2 regions of the Komagataeibacter sp. FNDCF1 genome follow, and region 2 is predicted to be linked to the other one. Evidence: riboswitches for the same ligand, from Rfam matches in the RefSeq annotation. Region 2 holds a riboswitch; the other holds the start of a gene.
What was found. Region 2 has a riboswitch for cobalamin ahead of LDL32_RS10995 (carbohydrate porin). Riboswitches for the same ligand answer to the same signal wherever they lie in the genome.

Region 1 (7,598 bases), 110 kb from region 2:
GCCTGCTGCCAATGCCGATGACCGCCATGGTCACGGCCTGGGCGTTGGTGTCATGCTCGAAGTCATTGATGAAACTGCGGTCGATCTTGATTTCGGTCAGCGGCAGGCGCGTCAGGCGCGAAAGCGATGAATAGCCGGTGCCGAAATCATCCATCGACAGCCCCACGTCAAGCCGCCGGATGGCGTGCAGCACCTCCTCGGTTTCGGTGCTGCTGTCCATCATCACGCTTTCGGTAATCTCCACCGTCAGGCGGTCGGGGGTCAGGCCATGCTCATTGAGCAGGTTGGCGATATATTCGGGCAGCGCGCGATTGCGGAAATGCACCGCCGACAGGTTGACCGCAACGGTGGGCACATGCACGCCGTCACGGTCCCACCGTACCATCTGGCTGCATGCTTCCTGCAGGGACCACCGCCCGATGGCCTCGATCTGCCCGGTCTCCTCCGCCACGGCAATGAAGCGTGAGGGATAGATGTTGCCCAGCGTCGGATGGTGCCACCGTGACAGGGCCTCCACCCCGTACAGGCCACCGGTCATGGTTTCCACCTGCGGCTGGTAATGCAGGTTCAGCATACCCTTGGAGAGCGAATCACGCAGCGCCGAGCCCAGCATGAGCCGTTCCTGCGCCACCTGGTTCTTCTCATGGCCTGCAAAGCGATAGAGACCGCGCCCGTCCTCCTTGGCCTGCCTTGCCGCCGCATCGGCAAGGCTGAGCAGGGATTCACTGTCCGGACCGTTCTCGGGGAAGGTGCTGATGCCGACGGAGCAGGAAATGGTAAGGGTGTTTTCCTCCACCTGCAGCGGCCTGGCTATGGCATTGATCAGCTTTTCCGCAAACTGCTCGGCGCGCGCATGCGTGCAGTCGGGCACGACGATGATGAACTCGTCACCGCCCGAACGGCTGACAATGTATTCATCATTGACCAGCGTGCGGATCCGGCGCCCGATCTCGATGAGGAAACGGTCGGCGTTCACATGGCCCAGCGCATCGTTGATGTCACGGAAGCGGTCTATGTCGACCATGAACAGCGTGAACCGGCTGTCCCCGCCGCGCATGATCAGGCGCTCGATGACATTATGCAGCGACGTGCGGTTGAGCAGCCCGGTCAGGCTGTCGAAATTGGAAAGCTGGGCAATGTGCTGGCGCGTCTCGTTCTGCTCGATCGCCAGCGCGCAGAAGGGCATGCAGGTTGACACCACGCGCTGCGGCCATGCCACGTCCGTCCCGCTTTCGCGCAGGTACAGCGCGAAAATGCCCATGACCTGCCCGCTGCGCGAAATGATGGCTGACGCGCAGCACTGCTCCAGCCCCAGCGAACGCGCAAGGTTGACATGGCCATCCCATATCACCGCGTTGGCGCTGTCGGGCTTGCTGCGCAGCATCTCGACCTGTTCGGGGGTCAGTTCCATGCCGTCCAGCGCCGTACGGTAGCGGTTGGGCATGCCGGGGGCGGCCGAGACCACAAGCCTGCGCCGCGAGCGGTCGAGCAGCATGAGCGCCCCCACGCCGTCGGGCACGAAACCGTCCACCCGGCGGCACAGCAGATCACCCACCTCCTGTATGCTCAGGTCGGACGCCAGTGCCTGGAGGATGTCGTTCTGCAGGATCAGGATCTTGCGCTGACGGCTCTGCTCCGTCACATCCTTCATGACGGCGATGTAGTAGATCTTGCTCGTACCGGCCAGCTGCACGCGGGAAATGGACAGTTCGCCACACACATATTCGCCATTGGCGCGCGTGAACTCCACCTCCCGCGATGTACCGACGATCCGGCCGATCCCGGTCTCACGGTTGCGGTCGATGTAGCCGTCATGCTGCGCGCGCTCGGCAATGGGCACAAGGCAGCTTACGTTCTGGCCAATCACCTGTGCACGCGGCAGGCCCCATATCCGTTCGGCCGCGGCATTGAACAGGATGACGATGTTATGCTCATCAATCACGACCATGGGATCAATGGCCTGTTCCATGGCTGAAAGCAGGACATCGGCGCTAATTTTCGGCTGATCCACCGTAAACTCCAGAGCATTGGCACGGGTATGGTCCGCACCATATGAGATCACTGTATCCTGGCAGCACCAGGCATGGCAGCCGACCGGATTGCGGTCAGGCCACAGGCGCATGGACCCGCAGATCCGCGCCCGACCCTAGTATGCACGGGCCACGCGGAAAATGACATGCCTCAATCCTGACACAAACCGGTCAGTCCCGGCGGCGCTCCAGGTCCTGGGGCAGCATGCCCGCCAGCGGGCGGCAGGCATAGGCGCTTTCATTTTCCGGCTGGGGCACGTTCTGGCGCAGTTCCGCCGCACCGGCGGCCACGGCCCGCCAGGCCGCCTGGGCCAGCGCCTTGCGGCTGGGGAAATCATCGGGATCAAGTGCGGGGTGCAGCAGCACGGTCGCGCGCATCGACCGCCACTTGAGCAGCTGCCACACATGCGGGCCAAGCTCCATGTCCCCATACCATGCAAAGACCGGCCTGCGCGTGCGGTTGACCGGCACGCCCTCCAGCTGGTCATACACGACCGAGACAGGCTGGATCAGCGGCGTCATGCCGGGGCGGGCGGCAATGGCCGCGGCCTCGCTTTCCGGTTCGGCCGGGGCCTTGCCCGGTGGCAGGCGCGGCGGCTTGGCAATGGCGAAAAAGGCCGACAGGAACGGCAGGACACGTGAACCGTCCGATGATGTCCCCTCGGGGAACAGGATCAGGTTATCGCCTTCGACCATCAGCCGGTGCAGCATCTCGTCACGCTCGCGCCCGGTCGTGCTGCGCTGGCGGCTGACGAATATGGTCCGGCCAATGCGCGAGACCAGCCCCATGATGGGCCAGCCCTCGATATCGCCCTTGGCCACGAAATTGGAGGGCAGCACCGTGCCCAGCACTGGCACGTCAAGCCATGTGGAATGGTTGGACACATAGATGACGGGCCGCTCGCCACGCTGGCGCGCCCTGCGCCCGCCCACGCCGCCCGCCCTGCGGCCAACCACCCGTATGCGCAGCGACAGCAGCAGGCACAGCCCGCCCCAGACCATGCGCGTCCAGCGGATCTTGGCTGTGCCGGGCACCAGCAGCAGCACCGCCTCGAACCCGACCGAGAGCGGAACCCAGACGGTAATGGCCGCAAGCCTGCCCACCCCGCGTGCGGTGCGCATGCATGCGCGCGCGCGCCCCGACGGCACGACCGTCGCGGTTGCAATGGCATGCGCTGCAACCGAACCGGCTTCGGGCGCAATCACCTGACGCGCGGCACGCGGCGCAGGCCGGGACTGGACGGGCGATGAAGAACGGCGCCGGGCAAGACGGCGGATGAAATCGGCGATCATGCGCCTATCCATAGCCCTTCATCATGGCGTGCGACAATATGGGGCAGACGGGGCGGGCGGCTGGCGTGCCATGCATGCAACGCCGCGCCCGGCCACCGTCACGCTTCGTCCCTCCCCGTCGGCAGGCCGCACGCCGGGGCCTGCGTATACTCAGCCGTAACGGACGGACCGGCGCGCCAGCATGCGGTCGGCCATGACACCGAACAGCAGCCCGAGTCCCCCCCACAGTACCAGCTGCATGCCCAGCGCCGCTTCACGGAAGCGCCACAGCACGCTGGCGGGAAAATTGTCAGGCACTTCATTGAAGTCGGGCAGCACGGCCTGCAACACGGCAACCAGCACCACGAACAGTGCCGCGCCACATAGCGTGCCCCCCCAGTTGCCCAGGCCTGCCGCCAGCTTGCGGCCCGCCAGCACGGCCAGCGTCAGGGCACAGAGCGAGAAGATGACCATCTCGAAATAGGTCGCGGTGCGCAGCCCGAGGGTTGCGGGCTGGCCCACGGCGGGGGGATTGGCCGGGTATTTCAGGCCCGGCACCAGCACCACCGCAAGGAAACCCGCCCCCGCCAGCAGCAGGGCCAGCATGCGTGGCGAAAAGCGGCCAAGCCGCCCGTAGGCGGCGGCAAATACCAGCGAGAACAGCCCGCCATAGGCCGCGCCATACATGATGGCGGCCGTCAGCATGCCAAAGGTGGCCTGCACCCCACGGCTGATCAGTTCAGGCTCCGGCGGTTCACCGGCGGCGGCATCCCGTGCCGATTCAAAGGCAATGGCCAGATTGACCTGCGGTTCCCCGAACACCCGGGCGAAAAGGAAGGCAAGACAGGCGGCAAGGATGCCGGCCAGCATGCCACGCAGCAGAAGACGGCCGGCCATCAGGCGGCACCGTGGCGCGCAGGGGGGAATGAAAGGGACATGGGTTCAGAGCTCCTGTCGGGAAAGCGCGTCCCGTAACGGAATGATATCCTGATCCGCCGGAGAGGTCTGACTTCCGCATGCGACACGCGGTATACAGTGGCGCGACCGTGCCGGTTTCACACCGGCTTCTCCCCTGCGGATGACGCGGGATCAGTCAATAACGCGCCCTGCCCCCAAGTCAAACACAAAGGGGCATGCACCCTATTTTGCCGCTGGTGGCAGGGAAACCGGGCTGGCACTGCCCTGTGCCGCGCGCCACTGCCGCAACGCATCGAGCGTGCGGCCGACATGTCCGTTGGGAGACAGGGCGCTGTAGGCGTACACCACCTTGCCATCGGGGGCGATGACATAGGATGTGCGGCTGGCGCGGTTGAGCAGCGGCAGGCGGCTGTCATACAGTCGTGCGATCTGGCCCTGCGGGTCGGCCGCGACGGGGAAGCGGCCATGCCCCTCGCTGACCGAAAAGCGGTCCAGTGTCGGCATGTCATCGGTGGACACGCCGATGACCGAGGCCCCCAGCGCCTTGTACTGGTCCATCGCATCGGCGAATTCATGCGCTTCGATGGTGCAGCCACGGGTAAAGGCGGCCGGATAGAAATACAGCACCACCGGCCCCTGCCGCAGCGCATCGGCCAGGCGGAAACTGAACTCGCTGCCATTGCGCGTGGCCTGTGCATCGAACAGGGGCGCCTGACTGCCAACCGGCAGGGCCGCGCGCGCGGGGGAAAAGCAGATGAAGCCCGCGAACGCCATCACACCCACAAGCGGAAGGCACAGCCCCGGCAGGGACCAGCGGGAACGCCTGTAAAAATACCTCATGGTTCCTCACACCCCGGATACGGGGTCAATGCCATCATGTGGCCGGGCCATCATGTGGCTGGCGGCAGGACCTGGCAGCCGGAGCCACCCAGCTTCTGGCAGGCCTGTTCCGCAGCCTCGTGCGATAGGCCGGTCAGCCTTGCACGATAGACATGACCATGATGCGATGCAACGCTTGCGACCTGCGTATGCACCCCGCTGGCCGAAATCCTGGCCCGTGCCTGCCCTGCCGCATGTTCCGCCTGCCCGGCCGAGCCATAGGCCCCGACCTGCACCATCCAGCCATGGCCAGTCGCCATGGTGATCACGCCGGGCTGGGTGCCGGCCGCGGCCATGGGTACGATGCCGCTCTGCTCACGCGCGCTCCATGCCGCCCGTACGGCCGCCGCCTCGGGCGGGGGGGTATCGGCTGCGGTGCCACCGGGCACGGAGGCCAGCAGCTGGCGGCCCCGGCTGCGCCCGCCCCGGCTGTTCTGGGCGGCCTGGGCGCGGGCAAAGGCGCGCGATTCGATCAGCAGGTCGGCCTGTGAGCGGTTGACCGGCGAACTTCCGGCGATTTTCGGCCCGATGGAGGCCACGTAATCGCGCGTTTCCTTGGGCAGGGTGTGGTAGCGGTCAAGAAAATCATCCAGCCGTCCGGGCCCGCTGTTATAGGCGGCCAGGAAACCGGGGGAGCCGTAGATGTCGTACATCTCGCGGATATAGGCGGTGCCTGCCACGATATTGTCGTGCGGCTCGAACGCATCGGGGCCGAGACTGTAGCGCGCACGCATTTCGTCATAGGTGGGGGGCATGAGCTGCATGAGCCCCATCGCGCCGGGCAGCGAGGTGACGAATTCCCCATTGCGGTAAAGCTGCCCCCCCGACTCGCGCTGCATGACCTGCCGGATCCAGATCGCCGGCACATCGAAACGCTGCGAGGCTTCATTGATATAGGGGCCCCAGGGGTCCTCCGGCGGGCCGGGCGGGGCGTAGCTGGTATGGGCACGGGCGCGATAGGAATCGGCCTCGTGGATCATCTGCTCCTCACTCATTTCGCGAGGGCCGCTGCTGGCGCAGGCTGCCAGCGCACCGGCCAGACCCAGCGCCAGCCACCGCATGGCGCGCCGGCAGGATGGGGAAGACGATGGAGAGGGCGCGCGCCCTCCGTCAGATGCCGCGACTGCCTGCGTTGCTGCCATGTGGTGCCGTGATCCCGCTCATGCCGCCCATGCTCCCATGGCGGACGTGCCGGTACGGCCCGCCCGACGGGACGGGCGGCGCACCATAACAGGCCGGCCTGCGCTTGTGCAATCCTGGCCTGCCGTCACACCACGAGACGGACACGGGCGCAGGCGTAAGGATCATTCCTCCACATAGGTGGCGGGATCGCCGCCGGTACGGTTGTGCGGGCTGTCCAGCGTGGCGAGGTCACGCATGTCGTCCGCAGTCAGCTGGAAATCGAAAGCGTGCAGGTTGGCCCGCATGCGTTCGGGGTGCGCGCTTTTGGGAATGGGGACCGCACCGCGGTCGATGACCCAGCGCAGCAGGACCTGGGCCGTGGACTTGCCATGCCGGGACGCCACACGCTGCACTACCGGGTTTTCCAGCAGCTTGCCGCGGCCCAGCGGGCTCCAGGCTTCGGTCAGGATGCCCATCTTTTCATGCATGGCCAGCAGCGTGCCCTGGGCAAAATCCGCATGCATTTCAATCTGGTTGACTGCGGGTGTCACCCCGGTTTCATCCACAAGGCGCTGCAGGTGCTCGGGCAGGAAGTTGGACACGCCGATCGAGCGCACCCGCCCCTCGTCGCGCAGGCGGATCATCGCCTTCCAGCTTTCGACATACTGGTCCTTCATCGGCAGGGGCCAGTGAATCAGGTAGAGGTCGACATAGCTCATCTTCAGCCGCGCGAGACTGGCATCAAATGCGCGCAGCGTGCTGTCAAACCCTTGGTCGGACCCACGCAGCTTGGTGGTGACGAAAATATCTTCCCGCCCCACATCAAAGCTGACCAGCCCGGTGCCCACACCACTTTCATTGCCGTAGCGCGATGCCGTGTCGAACAGGCGGTAGCCCGCCGTCAGCGCCTCGCGCACCGCGGCCTCGGCCTGCGGGTTGTCAAGGGGATAGGTGCCGAAACCCATGGCGGGAATACGATGCCCATCGTTAAGGGTAAGCAGGGGAATGGTGGTCATGGTGGTTCCTTCGTCAGACGCGCCCGACCACACAGGGGACCCCGTCGCATGGACGGCAGGGTGGCAACCGGGCCGGGGCAGGACGTGGGTCGCCGCTGACAAGCCTAACGGCAGAAAGCAGGTTTCGGTTTATGCCCAGTTTTCAGGACCGGGTTGCATGTGGTTCATTATCACCATCCAGAGAGGGAGACCCCATGACCGATCCATCCCCGCACGCCACCCCCCACCCCACGCTCCTGACCATCGATACGCATGTCGACATTCCGTGGCCCGACCGGGGTGACTTCGCCACCGGCGCGCCCTCGCGCCGGGTGGACCTGCCGCGCATGCGGGCAGGCGGACTGGGGGCGGCCTGCCTTGT
Region 2 (7,598 bases):
CACCGGCACGTCGCTGCACACCGTGGCCATCCTGCAGCAGCGCAGCGACATGCCGGTGCTGATTCATGACGGGGGTGAAATCATCGGCCTGTGTGACAGTAGCGACATCATCAACGGGATGACCGGCATACTCAAGGGCTAGTATCAGGACAGAAACGACCGGATCGGGGCAATCATGCCGGAGCGTTCCATCACGGCCTGTCGTAATTTGAAAACATGATGACGCCATTTTCAATTCCACTGTCAAATCCTGCGGGCCCTAATATATGATCCTGGCGTGGCCCGGCCTGGTTGCATCCGCCTGCTGCCCGTATTATTTGGCTCTCTTGCCTTTTCCGGAGTTTCATCATGTTGGGTATCCTTGACCGGGCTGTCTCCCGGCCACTTTTCCATACAATGGATGTGGTCGGGGCCATCAGGCGCATCGGGATGGTGCACGCGCCTGCCCATCCCTCCCCGACAAGGATGACATGACGGCATCCGGCCATAATTTTCTTCATCACGCGTTTTATGGAATGCAATGTCCTTAACTGTTGAGACCATGACAGGGGCAGGGATCGCCAGCGTCATACCGGCCCTGGCGCGACTGCGTATTACGGTATTCCGTGAATGGCCCTACCTCTATGCCGGCGATGACCCGGTTTATGAGGAAGCCTACCTGGCCCCCTATGTAAACAGCCCTGGCACCGCCATCATCATTGCCCGGCATGGCACCGAGATCGTGGGGGCGTCGACCTGCCTGCCCCTGAAGGACGAGGCACCGGCCATACAGGCGCCCTTTGCCCGGCGCGGCCTGGCGCTGGAGCCGTTCTTCTATTTTGGTGAATCCGTGGTACTGCCGCAATGGCGGGGGCATGGGCTGGGCAAGCGCTTCTTCATGGAACGCGAAAAGCAGGCGCGGCGCATGGGCGCAGGGTTTGCCGTCTTCTGCGCGGTCAGGCGTGCGCCGGACCATCCCCAGCGGCCTGCCAATGCCCCGTCCCTGCATGAATTCTGGCGCAGGCGTGGCTTTGTTCCGCTGCCTGCCGTGTCATGCTCCTTTACATGGCGTGAACCGGGCAGCCCGGAAGAACGCGACCATGATCTGGATTTCTGGATCAAACCCCTTGATGGCCCGGACATTCCCCCGGCACTGCTTGAAAGAATTCCGGCATGAGTGTTTCCTTACGCCTTGGCACCCATTCATGGCAGGTTGAACAGTGCAACACGCTGGATGACTACGCGGCCCATCTGGACCGGGTTACGGCGGAAGGCGCGCGCAAGGCCGACCTGCTCGTGCTGCCGGAATACAGCTGCATGGAGGTGGCGGCGGCCTTCGCCACGGCGCAGTCCGACGCCATGAGCGAACTGCACGCGGTATGCGAGCACGCCAGCGAAATCCTGCACATCATGTGCAGTGCCGCGCGCAGGCATGATGTGTGGCTGATGCCCGGCACGCTGCCGTGGGCGGATTCCACCGGGCGCATCCGCAACCGCGCGCCGCTGATCGCGCCCGATGGGCGGCATGCCTTTCAGGACAAGCATGTCATGACCCGCTTCGAGACGGAAAGCTGGGATGTGAAAAGCGGCAATCCACCGGGCTTTTTTGAAACCCCATGGGGCCGGATCGGGACCAGCATATGCTATGATTCCGAATTCCCCGCCCTTGCGCGCAGCCAGATCGAGGCAGGGGTATGGCTTCTGCTGGTCCCGACCTGCACGGACACGATGCACGGTTTCAACCGGGTCCGCATTTCCGCACGCGCCCGCGCGCTGGAAAACCAGTGCTTTGTTGCGGTCTCCCCCACCGTCGGGGCCGCGCCATGGCTTGCCACCCTTGATGAAAACAGGGGCACGGCCGGAATTTACGGCCCGATGGACCGCGGCTTCCCCGATGACGGGATCATCGCGGAAGGTGGAAAGGATGTTGCCGACTGGGCATTTGCCACCCTTTCCCCCGATGCGCTTGAACAGGTCCGCACCAATGGCGCCGTGAAGAACTGCCATGACTGGCCACAATCCGTGCCAGAGGCGACTGCCCTTTCCTTTTCGTGAATATTTTCCCTTTATTTAGGAGACAGCAGAATGTCCGTTGCGGCAACACGCGCACTGATACAGTCCTACTACGATGCCTTCAATGCCAATGACCATGAAGCCTTCATTGCGCTGCTGAGCGATGATGTCGCGCATGACATCAACCAGGGCGGCCGTGAAACCGGCAAGGACGCCTTTCGCGTATTCCTGAAGAAAATGGATGCCCATTACAGGGAAGCCATCAAGGACATTGTCGTCATGGTGAACGAGGATGGCAGCCGGGCCTCTGCCGAGTTCATGGTCCATGGCAAATACCTGAGCACCGATGAAGGCCTGCCCGCTGCGGCGGGACAGACCTACATCCTGCCTGCCGGCGCGTTCTTCACCATCAAGGACAACAAGGTTGCCCGCATTTCCAATTACTACAACCTGACTGACTGGATAGACCAGGTTTCGAAATAAAGGTCCCGCCCTGCATTCAGGGCCAACAGCAAGACAGGCCAGCGCCCCATGCGGAATAGTGAAAGTCCAGCCCGATGATACCCCGCTATACAGATCATGCGGCGAATGAACGGACATTTCTCGCATGGGTCCGCACGGCACTGGCGGTCATGGCCTTTGGCTTTCTGGTGGAAAAATTCGATCTTTTCCTCCAGATCGCTTCCGCTACCCTGACCTCGCGCCGCTTCTCCACCGGCGGGCATGTTCTGGGTAACACGGTGGGACTGGTCCTTGTTGTGCTGGGCGGCACCATGATGCTGGTCTCCACGTTGCGTTACCGTCAGACCCGCACGGCAATCGACGCCAAGGACATACAGAGCGGCCATGCCCGTGGTGGTGAACTGCTCATGATAGGAATACTTATGTTCCTTGGAATAATACTGTTCTCCTATCTGAGTTATACCGTATTGCATACCTGATGAACTGCGGCATACGCCATCAGGAACCTTCTTCCCACATCGTTGCAGCCAGTGAACGCCACCTTTTTACAGGGCAGGCGGCATTCAGGGGCCTTCATTCTTCATCGGTCATGCGCCGGGGCGCGAGCCCTGCCATGCCAGCGCATCGGCAGGCCGCCAGCCCGACCGGGCCCGGCATGAAAAAAAACACCGGCATGCATTAACACTCCGCTGCACCCCGCTGCTGGGGTGCGGGCTTTCGGGGCAGGAAAACGGTGAACTACAGGCACAGCTATCACGCGGGCAATTTTGCCGATGTCATGAAACACGCCCTGCTTGTGGCGCTGATCGACGCGCTGGGGCGTAAGCCGTCCCCCCTTGCGGTGCTGGACACGCATGCGGGTATCGGCCTGTATGATCTCTCGGGGCAAGAAGCCCAGGCAACCGGGGAATGGCGCGACGGCATCGGCCGCCTGCTGGACCTGCCATCCGATCCGGCAATGCCCCCCGCCCTGCGGCAATGGCTGGATATGGTCAGGGCCGTGATCGGGGCGCATGACGGCAGGCTGTTCTATCCCGGCTCCCCCACCGTCGTCGCCCGCATGCTTCGCCCCGGCGATACGCTGACCTGCTGTGAACTCCACCCCGACGACCAGAAAAGCCTGCGCCGCCTGTTCCGGCACGACAGCAACGTGTCCGTGCACGGCCGGGACGGCTATGAAGCCATTACGGCCCTGCTGCCGCCCCGGCAGGCGAAACGCGGGCTGGTACTCATGGACCCGCCCTTTGAACACAGGGATGAGTTTGCCCGTCTGGCGCAGGCCATCATCACGGCCAGACGGCGCTTTGCCACCGGCATTGTCGCCGCCTGGTACCCCATCAAGCACCGGGCGCCGACGCGCGCTTTCCTCAACAGCCTCAGGGATGCGGGCCAGCGCAACCTGCTTGCCCTTGAACTGACACTGCGCCCACCACTTGACCCCGCACGGCTTAATGGCAGCGGCCTGCTGGTCGCCAACCCGCCTTTCCGGTTCGATCACACCGCGCGCGCCATTCTGGACAGCCTGTGCCCTGTTCTGGGCGATGAGGGCGCTCAGGCCAGCGTGGAATGGGTCGTGCCAGAATAAGGCGGCAATCCGCGCCCGCACGGTTGCATCGGGCAGCGGCATGGCTGATCCTGCCTTTTTCCCGGTCCGTGTCAGGTTGTGCCATGTCAACGCCAAGCGCCCATATTGCCGTCATTGGCAGCACGAATATCGATTTTGTCATGCATGTTACCCGTTTCGCCCGGCCGGGGGAGACGATGCATGTGCTGTCCTCGGCCACCGGGCTGGGGGGCAAGGGCGCCAACCAGGCCATGGCAGTGGCCAGGCTGGGGCGGGCCGTGGCCCTGGCGGGCTGGACCGGGCGTGACATGCTGGCCACCATGGCACGCACGACGCTGGAGGATGCCGGGGTCGATACACGCTGGCTGCTGGAAGATGCCGCCACGGGCACCGGGCGGGCCTTCATCACCATCAACCATGCGGGCGAGAACCAGATCCTGGTGGATGGCGGTGCGAACATGGCGCATACCCACACATCCTGCCCCCGGATCCTGCCTGCCCTGACAGGCGCCGGACTGGTCATGATGCAGATGGAAATGGACCCCGACCTCATGCTGGCCGTGGCGCGCCACGCGCGGGCGCATGCCATACCGGTCATGCTGGATCCGGCCCCCGTCCCCGCGCATGGCCTGCCGGACGCACTCTGGGCGCTGGCCGATATCCTGACCCCCAACGAACACGAAACCGCTGCCCTGACCGGCGTCATGCCCGTGGATGAAACAACGGCCCTTGCCGCCGCGCGCATCCTGCACGGACGCGGCGTAGGCACCGCTATCATCAAGCTGGGGCACAGGGGTGTGGTCTATTCCGCGCCCGGCGCGCAGGGGTTCGTGCCACCCTTCCGGGTTCATGCCATTGATACGGTGGCGGCAGGTGACTGCTTCAACGCGGGGCTGGCCACGGCACTGGTGGGGGGCGCCACGCCGGGTCAGGCCGTGCGCCTTGCCGCCGCATGCGGCGCGCTGGCCACGACGCGCGCGGGCGCGGCGCAGGCCGCCCCCACGATGCCGGAGGTGAAGGCCCTGCTGGCGCAGCAGCCAGAAGCATGATCTTGCACACTTATCGGGAAACGCTATAGTCCTGCCCGACAAGTCAACGGTCCCGTGCAGACGGGTGAGAAAGGGAATGCCGTCAGTTCCGGCAGGGTGAATGCCCGGGGACGCAGTCGGCAGCTGTACCCGCAACTGTAGGCGGAGAGTACGTCATCCGGCGCTGCAGCCGCAGCAACCACTGGCCCCGGCCGGGAAGGGGGATGACATGCAAGGACCCGCAAGCCAGGAGACCTGCCGTTGTCCTTTACCATGTCGCCGGGCGGGCCTGACCGGAGATGGATGCCAGAGCATGCGCCAGATTACCTGAAATCCCGTTACACCGCACCAGCGGCGGCACCGGCATGGGGCTGCCAGTCTTCCGGTTCCATCGGGGCCGGACCCATCCTGACGGGATGTTCCCTTTCATGAAGATATTCCATACGCCGCAACAGCGCACGGCCCTGCCATGCGCTGTACTTGCAGCCTGCACCTGCGCCATGACTGCCCACGCGCAGGTCCCCCGCACCCAGATTGCCGACGGGCGCGCCCGCCTGGGCAATTCCACACCGCTGATCCAGCAGATCGACCCGGCAACGGTGCGTGAGTCCCAGCGCGCGCAGGCCGATGCGCAGGAGAAGACCGCCGGTGAGGACAGGCCGGACACCAGCGGCAACCTGCTGGGTGACATGGGTGGGGCCCGGCCGTGGCTGTACAGGCACGGCATCAGCTTCGACATTCAGGAAGTGGATGAACTGTGGGGCAACGCCACCGGCGGCACCCCCAGCACCAATGGCGATGGACAGGGATCAGGCACCGGCCCCGCCTATGATGGCGTGACAATGCCGACACTGACCGTCGATCTCGAAAAGCTCTTCGGCCTGAAGGGCGGGCTGTTCAATGTCAGCGCGCTGCAGACGCGCGGGCGCTCCATCTCGCAGGATCACCTGAACAACTTCAACCCCGTAAGCGGGTTCGAGGCCGACCGCTCCACCCGCCTGTTCGAACTGTGGTACCAGCAGTCCTTCCTCGGGGGGAAACTGGACGTGAAGATCGGCCAGCAGGACCTTGATACCGAATTCCTGATCAGCGATTACGGGGCGCTCTACCTCAATGCCAATTTCGGCTGGCCCATGGCGCCATCGGTCAACCTGTATGGGGGCGGCCCGTCCTGGCCGCTGTCCTCGCCCGCCGTGCGCATCCGCTACCGCCCGAGCGAGAAATTCACCTTCATGTTCGCCGCCGCCGATGACAACCCGCCGGGCAACCGCTCCAACTCCTTTGGCATCCAGGGCGGCAACCCGGTCGATCCCACCAACCAGACCACCAATGATGGCAGCGGCACCCGGTTCAACATGGGCACCGGCGCGCTGCTGATCACCGAACTGCAATACGCGCTCAACCCCCAGCCCGATGACATGTCCAACGTCACAAAAAATCCCGGCCTGCCGGGCGTGTACAAGCTGGGTGGCTATTACGACACTGCAAAATTTCCCGATTACCGCTACAACACCCAGGGCCAGTCGCTCGGCGCCAGTGGCGGCACCCCGCGCTGGGACCGGGGCAACTGGATGGTCTACGGCATCATCGACCAGATGGTCTGGCGTCCCTCGCTTACCTCCGCCCGCTCGCTAGGCGTGTTCGCGCGCGCCACCGGCAACAGCGGCGACCGCAACATGATCAGCTTCGCCATTGACGCGGGCGTGAACCTGAAGGCCCCGTTCCGCGGTCGCGACAACGACACCATCGGCCTGGGCTGGGGCATCGGCCGCGCCAGTTCGGGCCAGCGCGCATACGACCGCACCAGCGGGTCACTGGTGCAGGGCAACGAGAACCATCTGGAACTGACCTATCAGGCACAGGTCACGCCATGGATGGTGATGCAGCCTGACTTCCAGTACGTCTGGCATCCCGCCGGCGGGGGCAGCGACCCGTCATATCCCTGGTGCCGCACGGGGAACGAGGCGGTATTCGGACTGCATGCCAGCGTAAATTTCTGACCTGCGCGACTGTCCCGTGAAGGAGGATGGCAACCGGACGGGTGGCCTGTCCGTGACAGGGAATGGCAGTGCTGCCGCCCGTCATCTTCCAGAAGACAAGAGAAGACAAAAGCACAGACCGGGCTTGTAAATTTATCTTGTTGTGGGGGCGTGTTCCCTCCTGTACCCCGGATGGCACGGGCATGTGAAATCACCATGTGCCGCAATGTAAAAAGGATAAGAACCATTGCGCCGTCTTGTTGCTTTATGTCTTCCGCTTGGTATGGCCGCCTGCGCGCAGCACACGCCCCGCCCGATGGTGAATTACTGCCAGCAGCCCGCCGTGGCATCCGCCATCGTGGCCATTGCCAACCAGACCACGCCCGGCGCATCCCCCGCCCGGCATTTTGAGGATGGCACGATAAAAAGCGCCGTCTATAACGACCACATGCAGGTCATGTCCTGCCACGGCACGCTGCTGCGCCAGGACGGCACCCGGCAGGATGGCGTGGCCGTTGCCCGCCTGCCCCACATGCGCACGGGCTGGAAGGAAATATGGACAACCACCGCCGC

Region 1: another riboswitch for cobalamin. It lies ahead of LDL32_RS10460 (CbtA family protein); the one in region 2 lies ahead of LDL32_RS10995 (carbohydrate porin).

The regions. Positions count from the first base shown of each region.
Region 1 covers NZ_JAIWOT010000001.1:2,207,144-2,214,741, forward strand. Annotated here, with positions in the region: gene LDL32_RS10450 (EAL domain-containing protein) at 1-2,122, opposite strand, end outside; gene LDL32_RS10455 (lysophospholipid acyltransferase family protein) at 2,202-3,323, opposite strand; gene LDL32_RS10460 (CbtA family protein) at 3,474-4,199, opposite strand; cobalamin riboswitch at 4,265-4,412, opposite strand; gene LDL32_RS10465 (peroxiredoxin) at 4,443-5,060, opposite strand; gene LDL32_RS10470 (transglycosylase SLT domain-containing protein) at 5,111-6,160, opposite strand; gene LDL32_RS10475 (aldo/keto reductase) at 6,404-7,237, opposite strand; gene LDL32_RS10480 (dipeptidase) at 7,432-7,598, shown strand, end outside.
Region 2 covers NZ_JAIWOT010000001.1:2,316,514-2,324,111, forward strand. Annotated here, with positions in the region: gene choV (choline ABC transporter ATP-binding protein) at 1-142, shown strand, start outside; gene LDL32_RS10965 (GNAT family N-acetyltransferase) at 521-1,156, shown strand; gene LDL32_RS10970 (carbon-nitrogen hydrolase family protein) at 1,153-2,034, shown strand; gene LDL32_RS10975 (ketosteroid isomerase-related protein) at 2,065-2,475, shown strand; gene LDL32_RS10980 (YidH family protein) at 2,550-2,933, shown strand; gene LDL32_RS10985 (23S rRNA (adenine(2030)-N(6))-methyltransferase RlmJ) at 3,188-4,039, shown strand; gene LDL32_RS10990 (ribokinase) at 4,123-5,067, shown strand; cobalamin riboswitch at 5,098-5,324, shown strand; gene LDL32_RS10995 (carbohydrate porin) at 5,547-7,046, shown strand; gene LDL32_RS11000 (hypothetical protein) at 7,273-7,598, shown strand, end outside.